DNA from 3 places in the Bradyrhizobium sp. BRP19 genome. Region 1 is predicted to be linked to each of the others. Evidence: riboswitches for the same ligand, from Rfam matches in the RefSeq annotation. Region 1 holds a riboswitch; each other region holds the start of a gene.
What was found. Region 1 has a riboswitch for cobalamin ahead of metE (5-methyltetrahydropteroyltriglutamate--homocysteine S-methyltransferase). Riboswitches for the same ligand answer to the same signal wherever they lie in the genome.
Positions count from the first base shown of each region.

Region 1 (6,318 bases):
TCCAGAAACCTCTGTTTGAGATCTATGAGCGGACCATGCGGAGGGTGTCACGAGCTTGATGATGCCGCGGTGCCGATAGGGTGCTCCTCAGCGCCCAAGCCGAAACCCGACTATCGGGTGGAACCGGTCGACCAAGGACTGCCTTAAGCAAGGTTCAAATTTAGCAACCGCTTATGCATTGGATAAGCTTGCGAGATCCATGGAGCCGGGCTTACGTCGCCCTAATCGAACATAAGGCTCCAGGCAGGAAAGCGCACCGAGTTTGCTGTTGGTGTCCTGCGGCGACCGCCCGGCATGCCCCCTCGCTGCTATCGTAATCGTGCCGACGTGCTCATGAGCGACAAACCTTGGTGTAGATTCTAACTCTCAGGCTATACGGTCGCATACCACGGCATAATTGAGCTACGCTGAGCTTGTGCTTCAACTCGGCTCAGATTTTCGGCGAATGTCCTCGCCGTGATCGAACTGGCGGCTTCGCCGATGGAAGTCCGCGCGAATGCGTCAGCGTCGCTCCTCCCAGACTTTCGCCCGGCCCGCTAAGCGGGGCGGGGCATTTTTTATGTTCCTAAGGCTCCCGCGCAAATGACCACAAGCGGATCAGCTTTGTCGAAAAGAGACCGAAGCCCGGATCAACGGCCTCGCGGATCGAATGCAGCGCGCAGTTCGCGGGCGGCAGCGACCATGTTCGCTAGTGCTGGCCGAACCTCCTCCCATTTGCGCGTCTTCAGGCCGCAGTCTGGATTGATCCAGAGCTGCGAATCCTGCAGCCGCGTCCGAGCCAACACCATCAGCTCCTTCATTTCGCCTGTCTCGGGAACGCGTGGAGAGTGGATGTCGTACACGCCCGGCCCGATCTGATTTGGATATTCGTAGTTCCTGAACGCGTCGAGTAGTTCCATTTTCGAGCGCGATGTCTCGATCGAGATGACATCCGCGTCCATTGCAGCGATCGCACCAATGATGTCGTTGAACTCCGAGTAGCACATATGCGTATGAATTTGCGTTTGATCGGCGACGCCCGATGAACAGATGCGGAAGCAATCGACGGCCCAGTCGAGATAAGCCGCCCACTCCGATCGACGCAACGGCAATCCTTCGCGGACTGCAGCTTCGTCGATCTGGATCATGGTCGCACCAGCATTCTCGAGATCGCGGACTTCGTCTCGGATCGCGAGCGCAATCTGGCGGCAGACCTCGCTTCTGGGAATATCATCACGAACAAAGGACCAGTTCAAGATCGTCACCGGTCCGGTCAACATCGCTTTCATCGGCTTCCTTGTTAGTGATTGCGCGTAGCGCCACCAGTCCACGGTGATAGGCTTCGGCCGTGCTACATCGCCAAACAGGATCGGTGGCCTGACGCAGCGCGAGCCGTAGGACTGCACCCATCCGCTCTTGGTAAATACGAAGCCGGCGAGTTGCTCGCCGAAGTACTGCACCATGTCATTGCGCTCAAACTCGCCGTGCACGAGGACGTCAAGACCGATGTCCTCCTGCCAACGTACGGCGCGCGCAGTCTCCTCCTTGAGGAACTTGTCGTATTGCTCGTCGCTTATCGCACCTCGCGCATGCGCCGCACGGGCATTCCGGATCTCTGTGGTCTGCGGAAATGATCCGATCGTCGTGGTAGGAAAAGCCGGTAGTCCGAATCGATTGCTTTGGATCTCGGCCCGACGGGCAAATGGGCTCGCGCGCCGACACATGGTCTGGTCGATCGCTCTCATCCGGACAGCGACATTGGCATCACGGATTTTCGGCGAAGTCCGGCGAACAGTCGCGGCACCTTCCGACTCGGCAAGAGCTAACGCAACATTCTGGTCGCCTGCGAGTGCACGCGCTAGGATCGCAAGCTCCCGCATCTTCTGGACCGAGAAAGCAAGCCAGCTCTTGACGTCGGAAGCGAGCCCGGTCTCGAGTTCAACATCGACCGGCACATGAAGCAGCGAGCAGGATGGGGCGATCTGTACACGATCCTTGCCGAGCTTCGCAATCGCGGGTTCGAGCCGCTGGCGCAGCGACGACAAATTCGACCGCCATACATTCCGACCGTCGACGACACCGAGCGACATGACGAGATCACTTCGGCCGCCAGCGATGATCTGGTGCAACAACTGTGGCGCTCGAACCAGATCGAGGTGCAGCCCGGCAACTGGCAGGCTCAAGGCGGTGTCCAGATTGTCGCCGAGGTCGCCGAAATAGCTGGCAACCATGATCTTGATCGCCGGCCCCTCCTTGGCGAGCCGGTCATAGGCATGTCGCAAAGATTTTCGCGTCCCCTCATCCAGATCAAGAACTAGGCTGGGCTCGTCGAACTGAACCCAATTTGCCCCACGTTTGGCCAATTCCTGCATAACCTCGATATAGGGCGGTATCAGTTCATCCAGTAGTGAGAGTGGCTGGAACGTGGGATCGGGACTCTTGCCGAGCTTTAGGAATGTGACCGGCCCGATCAGGACGGGGCGGGTCTGAAAGCCAAGGGCCTTGGCTTCCTCATACTCCTCGATCGGCTTGCGAGAGCATAGCCTGAAAGTCTGTCCCCTGTGAAACTCGGGGACCATATAGTGATAGTTGGTGTCGAACCACTTGGTCATCTCCTGCGCGGGTGCGCCAAATCCGCGCGGTCCGTGACCGCAACTCGCATCCTGGTCGTCGCATTGTGAACCGCGGGCCATGGCGAAGTACGTCTTGAGCGAAACGGATTCGGCTTTCGAGGCGTAGATCTCCGGGATGGCGCCAACCATGACACTTGTGTCGAGCACCTGGTCATACAGCGAGAAATCGTTCGATGGAATGACCGTGACGCCGATAGATTTCTGACGGGCCCAGTTCGCGGCACGCAGGCCAGCTGCGTCCTCGAGCAACTGCTGTTCGCTGCTTTTTCCGGCCCAGTAGCTTTCTAGAGCGAATTTGAGCTCGCGCCTTGGACCGATGCGTGGCGTTCCGAGCGTGGCAACAGGAAGGGAGAGAAGAGACATAGCGTTAACCCCATGTTGGGGGCAAAGGCCATGGCGGACGCAGGCAGCGGAAGTCGCGCGGTGCGACGGCTGCTTGGCGCACCACCGGGACACCCCGCCCGTGGACGAATATAGTGTCGGGGCAGGTCTCCTGGCTCGCAGGTCATCGCTGCTGTCCGGCCTTCCCGAAGCCGCGCAGGCTTCAGTGACATCGTTGGACAGCGGCTCGCCGCTCACAGTTGCGGGGGCAGCGCCGGCATATTCACCGGCTTCCCTCTTAGCTCCGGATCAAATGGAAACCGGAGAACCTCGACGACTTGGATTATCGGCAAGAGAAGTCTTCCGTCAACCTCTCAGATTATGTCTCAAGCTGATGCTGCGACATCTGCTACGCGAATGACCGTGCATCTCTACCATTGAGCTGATGTAGAAGTGCCCTCCAATCAGCGATATCGCAATGAGCATCGCAGGGCGCATGGCAGATCGGTGGAAGGGACAAATGCGGCTTGTGCGGTCGGGATTGCTGCCTCGAGCAGAACGCATTTGTCGCCAGTCCCGGCTTCCCAGCGGTTCGAGCACGTGCGCCATCCAGCCACCTTCTCGACCAACAGATCCGTGTTGAATAGGCCCAAGACACCTGGCTAAGCCAGCAACATACCCGGGCAGCACCTTTGATTTGCGGTGCCAGCCACACCCCAAATGCTCGGCGAAGATCGGCTTGGCGCCGTTCGCCATCGAGTACAAAGCGCGCTGCCTGAGGCTGTTCTCGACCTCCGGAGCGCCGCACGTCTCGAAAGGAGCGCCAAACGCGCCATGGCCCCTTGGCCGAAAGTGCCCGAAGGCATGGCAGAGATCGAAAGCCCACATTCCGGCAACGATAACCGAACCACACGGTTCAATGACGGCAAACGTGCTGCCACTTCTCATCAGGAACTTGGCACCGAGGCGTTCCGCTGTGTCGTCGAACATCCGGTGCGTGACGGGATGCATAAGCCGCGCTGGAGAGGTTGAACGGAAACATCGAGACATGCGCCAGTCGGAAAGTCGACAAAGAGGACGCAAAACCGGTGCGAATTGCCGTCTATTATCTGGCACGAAGAATGCACGTCCTCTGCATGCCCAGTCCTCCTGCTGGGCATGTCCAGCACAGCAAATTGAGGCTGTCGGTGGCAGTGAAGTTAGCGGCGCGTGACATAGAGGGGAGCGCCTGCTCGCACGGGAAAACCAGTGGTCGCCCCGTCGCGTCGCCGCTAACTTCTTGCGCTCGCGCATAACAGGTTGAAGGTTGCCCGCTCTAGAATTGCGTGTGGATGAGACCGGATAGGCCGACGGTTATGAAGAAAACGTCAGGAAGACGCGCGCTATGGCTTTGGCTCAGTCGATCCCTGATCTGCCTGGCCGGGCTGGCTGCGACGAGCAACACTGTTCGCGCTAACGACAGCCCCCTTGTCGAAAGAGTCAAGTCAACGTGGCGAGCGCAAGACGGTGAGACAATAGAACAAGTTATCTCCAACGTCTCGAAGGTGGCACAGTTCGTCCCTCGGATGTGGGGCGTCGCTGAACTTGACCAAAATGAATATGTTTTTGTTTCTTGGACCAGGCACCGGGATGATAAATCAGACGAAGAGTACGTTATCACCTGGAAGGCCGCGCTCGACGGGACGATTGAACTTGCGTCGTCCTATGCGAAGCCAATGGAATTGGGCTGGCGCGCCTTCGCGCTCTCGTTGATCGCCAGTGAAGTCAAGGATGGCGAAAGGGACGCAAATGTTGGCTTTCTGCATGACCCGGCCAACTTCAACTTTGTGACGACCATGCAAGGTCGGCTCGGTGATCTTCTGCGGCAGGGCAGCTGCACTATCGTAGATCCTGTTGGAGTGGACTACTTGCCGAAGCAGAATGACAAGCCGACCGAGAAAGGTGATCTGTGGCGCGTTTTGCTTGTGGTGAACTGTAATATCCCAGGGCCCCGCTATTTTACATACAACGGGGTCATCACTTTCGAGAAGAGTGAAGGACAAGATTGGGAGCCGCAATCCTCCTTTGCCAAGCGTATCGCGGCTTTTCCTCCTGGCTCCTGGTTCGCTCGCATGGAGCCAAAGGAACGGGAGGATTAGAAGGGAGCGAAAGGCCTCGGTAAATGATCGCGCAGAGCAAGATCGCGCCGTAGCTCCTGCAGGGCCGAACGCCTCAGAGCAACGGCAAGACTATCAGCTCTAAACTTACCGGTGTTTACACCTTGAACAGTCGCGAGCTTTCCCGCGGCCTTCAGCCGGCCATCGAGAAAATGGGGCAGCACGATTACCTCCGACTCTTTCTGCGAGGAGTCGAGCTCAGCGGCGCGTGCGCCTTGCGAGAAGCGGCTTGACCTCGGCGCACCCCACGCAGTGGAAGGACACCATTTGCGAGAGAACCAGCTCTCTACGCCATTCTTCACGGGACTGGGCCATCCGGCGTGCGAACCGCGCATCACGCGACTGACTGGCACCCGCAAGAGCGTGACCATTCCGAGGCCGAGGTGGCACGCGGGATCGACTGCTGCGACGAAACCGGTTAATAGGGTAATGGGGCAGTGTTAGCGGCCCCGGCTTGACCACCGGTCCTTCGAGTGCCCTCAACGAGGAGCCGGAGCCGTGCGCGAGGCATCGAAGACCGGACTGAGTCGCCCGCTAGATTTCCTCGCACGCATTCGTCTGCGCATCGTAGATCCGGATTTGAAGCATGGGAAAACGCTTCTTTAGTTCTGCTCCACCTGCCCTGGCGCCGTCTTTGGTTGCGAATTCAGCTCTGAGTCGGCCATCCACTTCAAGCGCGTAAGAAGAGACGGGCAATTCCCGGGGGGCTGAAACCATTTCATTTCCATTGGGTAGTGAGGTGGCTCAGAATGATGTGTAGCTTGAGTCGGCCATACCACACCAGAGCTACCTGCTCGGATGCCGCGATGGGCCTACCCATTTGTGGATTGACGCCTCGCACCGAATGGCATCAGGACGGCACTCGCGATCGTCCGAACACGCGGGCGGCTTACCCCTCGCCGGTGCGTATACGAAGAAGCCACGGCTCCACATGGTTGTCCTTAAATTTCCCTGGCGCAAACGCATGCCCTCATGCCGGGCTTGCTGGGTAACTCTCCACACGAGAGTACGGGGAAGCGTACAACGAAAGAGCCGGCCGCCAGTCGCGCCGACCGGGTCATGAAAAACCCGGGCCTTCTCCGAACGGGGCCGCGGCACTACCCGACCATCCCGGCTGGCTCTCAAGAGAGCTCCTGGTTTTCTGCGGTTTGCGCAAACGATACCGATTCAGTTGCGCTGCGAGCGTTGAGCTGGACTCCGTGGCGCCTTTCGTCCAAATCTCAGATAGG
Region 1 is NZ_JADYVZ010000017.1:45,116-51,433, forward strand. Features, by position in the region: gene metE (5-methyltetrahydropteroyltriglutamate--homocysteine S-methyltransferase) at 630-2,975, opposite strand; cobalamin riboswitch at 3,078-3,281, opposite strand; gene I6F36_RS32110 (nodulate formation efficiency C protein) at 4,289-5,071, shown strand.

Region 2 (6,318 bases), on a different contig from region 1:
AGGCCGGCGTGATCGCATGGGTGGCGTTCTGGGCGCTCTATGGCTCCGGCTTTGCGATGAGCAACCTCGCCAGCGTCGGGACGTTCGCTGCCGCTTATGCGCTGGTGATCGTGATCGAACCGCTCGCCGATCTCGCGGTGCTGGCGCTGGCGAAGTCGCTGCGCGGCGTCACCGCGCCCGGCCTCGTCACCCCGCGCCTGCACAACGCGGCGTAAGAGATCAGCGATGGGCGGCCGGTGTGGCCGCCCATCGCGCTCGCGATGCTCACGCTCTCCCTGATCGGCATCGGTTGCGGCGATCCCGCGCAGCTTACGCGCGCCGCCGTTGACGCCATCAACGCCGCCGATCTCATCCTGATCCCGCGCAAGGGGACTGCGAAATCCGATCTCGCCGATCTCAGGCGAACGATCTGCGCCGGTGTGCTCACCAACAAAACGACGCGCATCGCCGAATTCGATCTTCCCGTGCGCGATGCGACCGAGGCGGACTACCGCAAGGGCGTCGACGATTGGCACGATGCGGTGGCCGCGATTTGGTCGCAGACGATAGCTGGGCATCTCGAAGATGAGGGCAAGGTCGCGCTGCTGATCTGGGGCGATCCTTCGCTCTATGATTCTTCGCTGCGCATTGCGCGGCGGCTCGATCCATTGCCGACAATCGAGGTCGTGCCTGGGATCACCTCGATCCAGGCGCTGTGCGCGGCGCATGCGCTGCCGCTCAACGACATCGGCGAGCCGTTTCTGGTCACGACGGGGCGGCGCTTGCGCGAAGGCGGCTGGCCGCAGGGCGTCGATACCGTCGTCGTGATGCTCGATGGCGGCACGGCGTTCCAATCGCTGGATCCAGAAGGCCTGCAGATCTGGTGGGGTGCCTATCTCGGCATGCCCGATCAGATCATCATGTCCGGCGCGCTGGCTGAACTGGGCGCGCGCATTGCCGCCGTGCGGCAGGACGCACGCGAGCGGCACGGCTGGATCATGGACAGCTACATCATCAAACGCAGGCGTTGAGCAGCATGCTTCCCGAATGGGTTACCCAGAACTGCCCCGAGGTCTCCGCTGTTCATCGCGAGGCGGCCATTGCGCGGCAGGCGCAACTGACGAAGCCGACCGGCGCGCTCGGCCGGCTCGAGCAGCTCGCAATCGAGCTTGCGGGCCTGCAGGCCACCGAGCAACCGCGCGCCGCGCGGGTGCCGATCATCATCTTCGCCGGCGACCACGGCATCGTCGCGCAGGGCGTGTCGGCCTATCCGCAAGCCGTCACCATCGCGATGATGACGAATTTTGCTGCCGGTGGCGCCGCGATCTCGGTGCTGGCGCGCGAGCTGGGTTCGAGCCTCGAGGTGGTCGACGCCGGCACGCTGACCGAGGCGCAGATCGCGGGAATCGTCACCGACAAGCCGCGCAGCGGCACCCGCGATTTCAGTGTCGAGGCCGCGCTCACGCCCACGGAATTGGCCTTCGCCTTCGAGGCCGGCCAGCGCGCGGTGGCGCGCGCCGAGGCCGGCCGGCCTGATCTCTTGATCTTCGGCGAGATGGGGATCGGCAACACCACGACCTCAGCAGCGATTGCTGCGAGCCTGCTCGGTGTGAGTGCCGACGAGATCGCGGGCAGCGGCACCGGCGTCGATGCGTCGGGCCGCGCGCACAAGGTGCGGGTGATCGATGCGGCGATCGCGCATCACGGCGTTGCGGGGGCGTCACCCGAAAAAATCCTGTGCGCGGTCGGCGGCCTCGAGATTGCGGCGATCTCGGGTGCGATCATCGCGGCCGCGCAACGCCGCATCCCCGTGTTGATCGACGGCTTTATCGTCTCGGTGGCGGCGCTGACGGCGGTGCGCCTCAACCCGTCCTGCCAGCCGTTCCTGTTGCCCTCGCATCAATCGGCGGAGCAGGGACATCGGCTGGTGTTGCGCGCGCTGAATGTGCAGCCGCTGATCAGCCTCGATCTCAGGCTCGGCGAGGGGTCGGGGGCGGCGATCGCGCTGCCGCTGGTGCGCTCGGCCTGCGCACTTCACAACGGTATGGCGACGTTCGCGCAGGCCAATGTGCCGGATCGGTCTTCTTGATGCGGCTCAAGCCACGCGCTGGTTGACCGACACGACGCGCCAACCGCCCGCCAGCCGGTCGATCCGGGTCAGCGACAGCGGATCGACGACGAAGCGCAGCGCGGCCTCCGGTGTGAGATCGAGCGCGATGCAGAGCGCAGCGCGTATGGTGCCGGAATGGACGACCAGTGCTGCGGAGCCTGCGCCAATCTGGGCCAGGCCCAGGCGGACGCGGGCGACCTGATCCGCAAAGCTCTCGCCGTTCGGCGGCCGTCCGTGCGCGGGATCGCGCCAGACCTGCGCGTAGGCCTCGCCGCCGGTCGCGGCGAGCTCGTCATGCCGATGACCGGTCCAGTCGCCGAAATCCTGCTCTCCGAATTCGCTGACCAGCTCCGGTTCGAGTCCCAGGGCGCGCGCCGTCTCGACCGTGCGCCGCGATGGGCTGGCATAGCCGGCGACATCCGCGGGCAAGAGGCGCCTCAGGGCCGCCAATGCAGCGTGATCGCCGAGGTCGGCCCGCGCATCGGCCGCATGGATCGTCCCGGGCACGCCCGCGACGGCCGCATGCCTGATCAACCAGAGGAAGGTCTCGCCTTCCATGCTCATCTCCAAGGAAGTTGGTTGCTGTGGCCCCAACGCCGCAACTGGCACATTGACTCTGTCTTGGTGGTAATCCTAGATGCTCGCGACGGTTTTCCCGAGAGGGAATGAAAAGGGAATGCGGTGCGGGGAAAATTGTCCCCAATGCCGCGGCTGCCCCCGCAACTGTAAGCGGTGAATCCTTCGTCACGAGCCACTGGGTCCTCGGTCCCGGGAAGGCGACGAAGCGGTCACGACCCGCGAGCCAGGAGACCTGCCGTCAGCCGTGGTCACACGCGAAGATGTCGGTCGGGGAGTACAGACATTCGGCTTCATCGGACGGCTAAGGCCGAAGGTGAAACCTCGTTCGCTGTGACGTGCCACTGACGTCATACCGAGGTTTTCACCTGTGTCTTCCATCCGTATCGCACGACCGCGCCGCGTTCTGCTGGTTTCCGCCGCGTTCACGTCCTTTGCCGCTCTTGGTCCGCCTGCCGCTCTGGCGCAGCAGGCCCGAGAGCCGCTGCCGCCCATCGAGGTGTCGCCCGCCCAGGCCCGCAAGCCGGCCAAACCGGCAGCAGGAACGGCGCAGAGCGCGCGCCGCGCGGCAGCGCGCAGGCCGGCGGCTGTATCCGCAGCGCCAAGACCCGTCACGCCGGATTCGACGCCGCAAACGCCGCTCAACTCCAACGCCGTTGCCGAAAGCGCCTCGCGGCTCGGCCTGACGGTGCGGCAGACGCCCGCGACCGTCGAAGTTGTCTCCGCCGAAACCATGCGCGAGCAGGGCTATCGCACCGTGTCCGAGGTGGCGCAGGGCGCCGTCGGCGTCACCTCCGGCGACAACCCGGCCGAACCTTCCGCCTTCTCCATGCGCGGCTTCACCAACAGCCAGATCAACACGCTCTACAACGGCATCAAGATCGGTCCGCAGAACATGACCTCGCGGATCGTGGATACCGCCAATCTGGAGGCTGTGGAATTCCTCAAGGGCCCGGCCTCGCTGATTTCGGGCGAGGGCGCCGCGGGCGGTGCCATCAACTTCGTCACCAAGCAGCCCCACACCGGACCTGTCCGTAACGATGCCAATTTCTCCTGGGATTCGCTGAACTCGTTCCGTGCCCATTACGGCTCCGGCGGCAGCACCAATGTGCAAGGCCTGGACTATCGCTTCGACATCAGCCGTTCCGCCCTCAACGGCTTTGCCGATGACACCAATGTCAAGACGTTCGGCACGTCCGGCCAGCTCAACTACCGTGTTTCCGACAGCCTCAGGATCTGGGGTGCGGTCGAATATCGTGAAGACCGCTCGAAGGCCTATTGGGGCGCGCCGCTGGTGCCGGTGGCCTTCAGCGGTTCGCATGCGACGACGGGGATCGTCTCCGGCAATTACGTCTCGAATTACAACGGAACGAATCTCGGTGCCGTCACCATCGACGACCGCACCTTCAACACCAATTACAACGTTCTCGATAACCGCAACGTGGCGCAGGAAGTGTGGCTGCGTGGCGGCTTCGAGCTGAAGCTCGCGCCTGACCTCACGCTGAAAAGTCAGGCCTATGGCTATGGCGCGGAACGAACCTGGTTCAACAACGAGATCGAGGCGTTCAATTCCACCACGAACCTGGTCGATCGCGAGCGTTTCTATGTCGCCCACAGCCAGCGGCTGGTCGGCAACATCACCGACCTGATCTGGGATACAAATATTGCGGGCTTCGACAATCGGCTCGTGACGACGCTGTCGTCGAGCTATCTCGATTTCGTCAGGCCCGGTGCGGCAAACTTTCCCGGCGATTCCGTTTCGCTGGTCGACCCCAACCGCGGTTTCTACGGCTTGCTCACGACACAGCAGCAGACCGCGCGCATCGACAACGAGGCGCTGTCATTCGAGGACCGGCTCAAGCTGACGCGCAGCTTCGCGCTGATCGGCGGCCTTCGTGTCGAGCACATCGGGCTCGACCGCAACTCGACCGACAAGAACGGTGTGGAGAAGGTGGGCTTCCCATTCAGGAAAGACTGGGCGCCGGTGACGGGCCGCATCGGCTACACCTGGGAGGCCGTTCCCGGCCTCACCTTCTTCAGCCAGTACGCCACCGGCGCCGACGTCGCAGCCAACAATATCTTCCTGCTCTCGCCCACCCAGCCGCTCGATCTGACCACCGCGCGCACCTATGAGACCGGTGTCAAGCACCTGTTCTGGGACAATCGGGCGGAGTGGTCGTTCTCGGCCTATGACATCCTGCGCAAGAACGTCTATGCGGCCGCCGGCGGCATGCAACTCAACATCGCCGGACGACAGGAGTCGAAAGGCGTCGAGCTTGCCGCCTCGATACGCCCGATCGAGCCGCTGCGGCTGTGGGGCAACATCGCCTATGTCGATGCGCGCTATGCCGACTACAATTTTGCCGGCGGCTCGTTCTCCGGCAACACGCCGCCAAACGTGCCGCGTATCGTCGCCAACGCCGGCGCGTCGTATCGCTTCTTCACACCATGGCCGGTGGAGCTTGGCATCACCGGCCGTCATGTCGGCGACCGCTACAACACCGATGCCAACGTCGTGACGATGAAGGCTTACACCGTGGCCGACGTCTACGCCTTCGTCGACATCCCCAAGACGGCGTTCAATGCGGTCGACCAGGCCCGCCTGACCTTCCGTGTCCGCAACATCACTGATAAGCGCTATGCGATCTGGGGCGATCCGTTCTATCCGGACCAGATCCTCCTGGGCGCGCCGCGCACCTACGAGATCTCGGCCGCGTTCAAATGGTGAGGCCCTGAGCGCATGATGGGCGCGATCGTCCTCACGCATCGCTGGCTCGGCATCGCGTTCTGCCTGCTGTTCGCGATGTGGTTCGCGACGGGAATCGTGATGCACTTCGTCCCGTTTCCGTCGCTGACGGAAGCGGAGCGATTTGCCGGACTTGTGCCGGTCGATCGCGACGGGACGAAGATCTCGGTCGCGGACGCCGTTGCGGCGAGCGGGATTGCCGATGCCACGCGTGTTCGGCTGATCCAGCGGAGCGATGGACCGGTCTACGTCGTCTCGGGCTCCACAGGTTCGCGAGCGGTTCGCGCCTCCGATGGAGGAGACGCGCCGGTAACATCAGCCGATGTCGCGCTCACCATCGTGCAAGCTTATTCACGTCAGCGCGGGCTCGACGCGCCGCGCGCCGCGATCGTCGCGCAGTCGGACTACGATCAGTGGAGCGTGCCGAACGGTTTTGATCGGCATCGCCCCTTGTTTCGCGCCGCTCTCGGCGATGCCCCTGGAACGGAGGTCTACGTTTCGTCGCTGACCGGCGAAGTCGTCCTGGATACGACGCGCAGCGAGCGCGCGTGGAACTGGGCCGGCAGCGTGCTGCACTGGATCTATCCGACAATTCTCCGCAGCAGCTGGGCGCTGTGGGATCGCGTGGTCTGGACGCTGTCGCTGCTGGCCCTGATCGCAGCATTGCTTGGCGCGGTGCTCGGAATCGTGCGTGTGAAAATGCGGGGACGCCAGCTCTCGTCGCCCTATCGTGGCTGGCACGCCCTGCATCACATCATCGGTCTCGTCGCGACCGTGTTTGTGCTGACCTGGATCTTCAGCGGCTGGCTGTCGATGGATCACGGCCGCCTGTTCTCGCGCGGGCAACTGACTCCGACAGAGGCCGGCGTGGTCGATGCCGCCCCGGATTGGCGAGACGCGTCGTCGC
Region 2 is NZ_JADYVZ010000010.1:118,588-124,905, forward strand. Features, by position in the region: gene I6F36_RS26400 (energy-coupling factor ABC transporter permease) at 1-215, shown strand, start outside; gene cobF (precorrin-6A synthase (deacetylating)) at 261-1,010, shown strand; gene cobT (nicotinate-nucleotide--dimethylbenzimidazole phosphoribosyltransferase) at 1,016-2,068, shown strand; gene I6F36_RS26415 (histidine phosphatase family protein) at 2,075-2,647, opposite strand; cobalamin riboswitch at 2,720-2,923, shown strand; gene I6F36_RS26420 (TonB-dependent receptor) at 3,036-5,393, shown strand; gene I6F36_RS26425 (PepSY domain-containing protein) at 5,406-6,318, shown strand, end outside.
Region 2: another riboswitch for cobalamin. It lies ahead of I6F36_RS26420 (TonB-dependent receptor); the one in region 1 lies ahead of metE (5-methyltetrahydropteroyltriglutamate--homocysteine S-methyltransferase).

Region 3 (6,318 bases), on a different contig from region 1:
ATGTCGCTGCCGTGGCCACGCCCTTGCTGGCCGGCGACGTCGCCGCCGCGCGCGAAGCGGTCTCGCGCATCGTCGGCCGCGATCCCGCAAGCCTCGATCAAGCCGGCATCGCGCGCGCGGCGATCGAGAGCCTTGCCGAAAACGCCTCCGACGGCATCGTGGCGCCGGTGTTCTGGGGCGCACTGTTGGGCTTGCCCGGCATCCTCGGCTACAAGGCGATCAACACGCTGGACTCCATGATCGGCCATCGCAGCGAACGCCACGAAGCCTTCGGCTGGGCGGCAGCGCGCATCGACGACGTCGCCAATTTCGTCCCGGCGCGGCTGACCGGATTCCTGTTCGTGCTGCTGGCACCGCAGCGGTCGGAATCATTGGCCTGCATGACGCGCGATGCGCGCCGGCATCGCTCGCCCAATGCCGGTTGGCCGGAAGCGGCCATGGCCGGCGGACTCGGTGTGCGGCTCAGCGGTCCCCGCATCTATCACGGCAGCACGACCGAAGAGCCCTGGCTGAACGAAGGCGCGCGCGATCCGCGCGCCGCCGACATCGTCGAGGCGCTGACGGTCTATCGCCGCGCCATGCTGCTGGTCGCAGGCGTGCTTGCGATCCTGGCTTTTGCGTGAAACAACGGGGCATGCGCGAGCACGGTGGAAATCTGGACCAGGCCCAGCAGCGTTTTGGCGGACGCGCGGAGGACTGGATCGATCTGTCGACCGGGATCAACCGGCTGCCGTATCCCGTGGGCGAGGTGAGCGCGCGCGCGTGGAGCGCGCTGCCATCACGCGCCGAGATCGAGGCCCTGCATCGGGCCGCAGGGCACGCGTACCGCACCGGCGCGCCCATCGTTGCGCTTGGCGGCGCGCAGGCTGCGATCCAATTGCTGCCCCAACTTGCGCGGCCCGGTCGCGCGCGTATTCTCGCGCCGACCTACAATGAATATGCCGGCGTGCTGTCTGCCGCAGGCTGGGAGGTGCAGGAAGTCGGAGAGCTTGGCGCGCTGCCGGGCGCGGATCTCGCCATCGTCGTCAATCCCAACAATCCCGATGGCCGGCGTTCTGCGCCACAGGATCTGCTCGCGCTGCTGCCCCGCGTCGGCCGTCTCGTCGTCGACGAGAGCTTTTCCGATGCCGATCCGCAATCGTCGCTTGCATCAGAAGCGGATCGGCCGGGACTGTTGATCCTGCGGTCGTTCGGAAAGTTCTACGGCTTGGCCGGCCTGCGGCTCGGCTTCGCCATCGCTCATGCCGCCGACATCGACAGGCTTGCCGCGATGTCGGGGCCATGGCCTGTTTCGGGTGCGGCGATCGAAATCGGCTGCCGTGCCTTGCGCGATGAGGCCTGGACCGAGGTTACGTCGGCGCGGCTCGCGCGCGACTGTGTTCGCCTCGACGCATTGGCGCATGCGCAAGGCTGGCGGCTCATCGGCGGCACGTCGCTGTTTCGCTTGTACGAAACGCCTGACGCACTGGCTGCACAGGAAAGGCTCGCGCGCGTCCACATCTGGTCCCGCGTCTTCGCGCGACAGCCGACATGGCTCCGCCTCGGACTTCCCGGCAGCGAAGCCGAATGGACGCGCCTTGCGCAGGCCCTAGCGCGCTAGCGCGAGCAGGCTTTCGACGTCGAGATGCTTTTCGATGTGATCGGCCAGCGCCTCGAGCGCGCTCTCGACGCTGGCGTGATAGGGCTCGTCGCCCGCGGGAATGTCGAGCTTGGCGAGGTAGGCCTTGCGGAAATCATCTGACGTGAACAGGCCGTGCAGATAGCTGCCCTGCACACGGCCGTCGCGCGAGATCGCGCCTTCCGCCTCGCCGTCCAGCTTGGCGAAGGGGCGGGCGCGATCCGGGCCGTCGGTGCGGCCGATGTGGATCTCGTAGGCCTGGATCGGCTGATCCGTCGCGGCATGCACGGCCGTAACGCGCGTGAGGGTCTTTTGCGGGCTCATCACCGTCTCGACATCGAGAAGCCCGAGGCCCGGCGTGTCGCCCGCAGGTCCTTCGATGCCTTCGGGGTCGGCGACGCTGCGTCCCAGCATCTGATAGCCGCCGCAGAGGCCGAGCACATGGCCGCCCCTGCGGTGGTGGGCGAGCAGGTCGATGTCCCAGCCCTGCGCGCGCAGGAATGCGAGGTCGCCGCGGGTGGATTTTGAGCCAGGGATGATGACGAGGAGCACGTCGCCCGGGATCGCCTCGCCCGGGCGCACCATCACGAGATCGACACCCGGCTCGAGCTTGAGCGGATCGAGATCGTCGAAATTGGCGATCCGCGACAGTGCGAGGCAGGCGATCTTGCATTGGCCCGGCTTGCGCGCATCGCGCAGGCCGAGCGCATCCTCGGCCGGTAGCTCGCCGGCACGCGGAAACCAGGGCAGCACGCCGAAGCCGCGCCACGACGTTTTCTGCTCGATCAGCCTGTAGCCGTCGTCGAACAGCGTGGGATCGCCGCGGAACTTGTTGATGACGAAGCCAGAGATCATCGCGGCATCGTCGGGCTCGATCACCGTCTTGATGCCGACGAGCTGGGCGATGACGCCGCCGCGATCGATGTCGCCGACCAGCACGACGGGCACATCCGCCTTGCGGGCAAAGCCCATATTGGCGATGTCGGACTTGCGCAAATTCACCTCGGCCGGGCTGCCGGCGCCCTCGACCAGCACCAGATCGGCCCGCGCCTTCAAGCGTTCGAAACTCTCCAGCACCGCGCCCATCAATGACGGCTTCATCGCGGCGTAGTCGCGCGCACGCGCCGTCGCGATGCGCTTGCCGTGGACCACGACCTGCGCGCCGACATCGGTCTCGGGTTTGAGCAGCACCGGGTTCATGTCGGTGTGCGGCTCGACACCGGCGGCGAGGGCCTGCAGCGCCTGGGCGCGGCCGATCTCACCGCCATCGACGGTGACCGCGGCGTTGTTCGACATGTTCTGCGGCTTGAACGGCAGCACGCGCAGACCACGGCGCGTAAAGGCGCGCGCGAGGCCGGCGACGATGAGCGACTTGCCCACGTCCGAGCCGGCTCCCTGGATCATCAGCGCGCGTGCCATGATGACTTCAGAACTCGACGCCGGCCTGCGCCTTGATGCCGGAGCGGAACGGATGCTTCACGAGCGTCATCTCGGTGACGAGATCGGCGATCTCGACCAACTCGTCCTTGGCGTTGCGCCCGGTGAGCACGACATGCGTCATCGCAGGCTTTTGCGTCGTCAGGAACTCGATGACTTCGGCGATATCGAGATAGTCGTAGCGCAGCGCGATGTTGATCTCGTCGAGCACGACCATGCGCAGCCGCTCGTCGAGGATCAGCTCCTTGGCCTTCTCCCAGCCGGCGCGCGCTGCAGCGATGTCGCGGGCACGGTCCTGCGTCTCCCAGGTGAAGCCTTCGCCCATCGCGTGGAACTGACAGAGGTCGCCGAAATGGCCGGTGAGTAGGCGCCGTTCGCCGGTATCCCAGGCGCCCTTGATGAATTGCACCACCGCACAAGGGAAGCCATGCGCGACGCAGCGGACGATCATGCCGAAGGCCGAGGAGGATTTTCCCTTGCCCGCGCCGGTGTGGACGATGATCAGGCCTTTTTCACCGCTCTTGGTCGCCATGATCTTGTCGCGAGCGGCCTTCTTCTTCGCCATTTTGGCGGCGTGGCGGGCGTCGGTTTCCTCGGTCGTGTGGGTTTCCGGTTCAGGCGTCATCGGTCCCGGTCCTTCGGCTTGACAAGTGGCGGCCACCGGCAAATGGTGGCCGGGCGTTGGTTCCTGTCCTATGACAGGCGAAGAGGGAATGCGATAGGGTCCGAATCGGCAAGATTTGGATCCAAACTGCAGCCGCCCCCGCGACCGTGACCGGAGAGATGCCCGAAGCCACTGATTCCTTTTGGAATCGGGAAGGCGGGGATCGAAGGGCCAAAACCCTGCTCCGCAAGCCGGGAGACCTGCCAGCGCGGACGAGTTTTGGACCGGCGGACGGGGTGTTCCGCGACGGGGAAGCGGGCCTTCAGGAGAATGGTCCGTGCGCCTCATCGCCTCCCGCTGTTATCTGGAAGAGGCGATGACCGTCACACTTCATGTCTGCATCACCTGCCGCGCCGGCCAGACGCTTGGCGAGGGCGAGACGACGCCCGGCAAGCGCCTGCATGGCGCGATTCTCGAGGCCGGCGTGCCCGAGGGCGTCAGCGTGGTTCCCGTCGAATGCCTGTCGGCGTGCAGCCAGGGCTGCTCCGTCGCGCTCAGCGCGCCCGGCCGCTGGTCCTATGTCTATGGCCGCCTGTCCGATGCGAATGCGCAGGACGTGGTCGCAGGTGCTGCGGCCTACGCGGCGGCGCCCGACGGAATCGTGCCCTGGCGCAGCCGTCCCGAAATCTTCCGCAAGCAGTCGCTTGCCCGTATTCCCCCTGTTACCGTCGTGCCGGAGGCCGCTGAATGAACTCGCTCGCAAAAGTCCCGGTTACGGTGGTCACGGGTTTCCTGGGCTCCGGCAAGACGACGCTGATCCAGCATCTGCTCAGCAATGCCGGCGGCAAGAAGCTCGCCGTGCTCGTCAACGAGTTCGGCAGCGAAGGCGTCGACGGCGAGATCCTGAAGTCCTGCGCCGATGCGAACTGCCCGGAGGAGAACATCGTCGAGCTCGCCAATGGCTGCATCTGCTGCACCGTCGCCGACGATTTCATTCCGACCATGGAGCAACTCTTGGCGCGCCCGGTGCGGCCCGATCACATCCTGATCGAGACCTCGGGCCTGGCGCTGCCAAAGCCGCTGCTGAAGGCGTTCGACTGGCCGGAGATCCGCTCGCGCATCACGGTCGACGGCGTGATCGCGCTGGCCGACGCCGAGGCCGTCGCGGCCGGCCGCTTCGCGCCGGATCCGGCTGCGGTGGAAGCGCAGCGCGCGGCGGACGACAATCTCGATCACGAAACGCCGCTGTCGGAAGTGTTCGAGGACCAGATCGCCTGCGCCGACATCGTGCTGCTGACCAAGGCCGACCTTGCGGGCGCAGCCGGAATCGAAGCCGCAAAGGCGGCGATCACAGCCGAGATGCCGCGCCGCGTGCCGATGCTGCCGGTCACCGATGGCGCGATCGACGCGCGCGTCATCCTCGGCCTCGGTGCGGCCGCCGAGAATGATCTCGCCGCGCGGCCCTCGCATCACGACGGCGAGGAAGAGCATGAGCATGATGATTTTGCCTCGGTCGTGATCGACCTTCCGGAGGTGGCGGATATCGAGGCACTGGTCGCCTCCGTCCAGAAACTGGCGCGCGAGCAGAACGTGCTGCGGGCCAAGGGCTACATCGCGGTTGCGGGCAAGCCGATGCGCCTGTTGTTGCAGGCGGTCGGTGAGCGCGTGCGCCATCAGTTCGACAAGCCATGGGGTGTGGCTCAACGGCAGTCCAAGCTCGTTGTGATCGGCGAGCATGGCGATATCGACGAGGCCGCCATCAAGGCAGGACTTGGTCTTTCAGGATCTGGCATCTGATGCACGTCGTCTTCCGCGAGAGCCGCGGTCTCGAGGAGACCGCGACGCCAAGAGACATCGGCCAGGACCCGGCCGATCTCGTGGTGCTCTCGTATTCGGATTCCGATTTGGCCGCGTTTGCGGCCGGCTGGCGCCGCGGTCGGGGCAGCCTGCCGTCGCTGCGGCTGGCCAATCTCGCGGAGCTGCGTCATCCGCTGTCGGTCGACACCTATATCGAACGGACGCTGTCGCAGGCGCGGGGCATATTGGTGCGCCTGATCGGCGGGGAGTCCTATTGGGCATACGGGCTCGCGGCGCTCCAGCAACTCGCGCAAGAGCGCAACATCGTGCTCGCCGTGCTGCCGGCCGACGGCCGCGACGACACGCGGCTGGATGCGTACTCGACCCTGCCGGTCTCGACGCTGCGGCGGCTCAAGGTGCTCTGCGACACCGGCGGCCCGGTAGCCGCGCAAGCCGCGATCGCGCAGCTCGCGCTGGCCTCGGGCCTCTATGCCGGCCCGGTCATCGGCGAGATGACCGTGCCCGAGATGGGCTTCTACGATCCCGCGCGCGGTGTCATTGCCGCGCCAGTTGGCGAGGGCAAGCCGCGCGCACTCGTGACGTTCTATCGCTCCTATCTCACGGCCGCCGATACGGGGCCGGTCGACGCCTTGATTGCGGCGCTGCGCGAGAAGGGATTTGACGCCTACGGCGTGTTCGTCACGTCGCTGAAGGCGCCGGGCGTTGCCGACTGGCTGCGCGCGCATCTGGCGCAACATCCTGCGGCGGCGATCGTCAATGCGACGGCGTTCTCGGCCCTTGGCGATGACGGCACGACGCCGTTCGATGCCGCATTCTGTCCGGTGTTCCAGGTCGCGCTCTC
Region 3 is NZ_JADYVZ010000010.1:100,785-107,102, forward strand. Features, by position in the region: gene cbiB (adenosylcobinamide-phosphate synthase CbiB) at 1-623, shown strand, start outside; gene cobD (threonine-phosphate decarboxylase CobD) at 635-1,600, shown strand; gene I6F36_RS26325 (cobyric acid synthase) at 1,589-3,037, opposite strand; gene cobO (cob(I)yrinic acid a,c-diamide adenosyltransferase) at 3,045-3,680, opposite strand; cobalamin riboswitch at 3,721-3,942, shown strand; gene I6F36_RS26335 (DUF1636 domain-containing protein) at 4,036-4,410, shown strand; gene cobW (cobalamin biosynthesis protein CobW) at 4,407-5,456, shown strand; gene cobN (cobaltochelatase subunit CobN) at 5,456-6,318, shown strand, end outside.
Region 3: another riboswitch for cobalamin. It lies ahead of I6F36_RS26335 (DUF1636 domain-containing protein); the one in region 1 lies ahead of metE (5-methyltetrahydropteroyltriglutamate--homocysteine S-methyltransferase).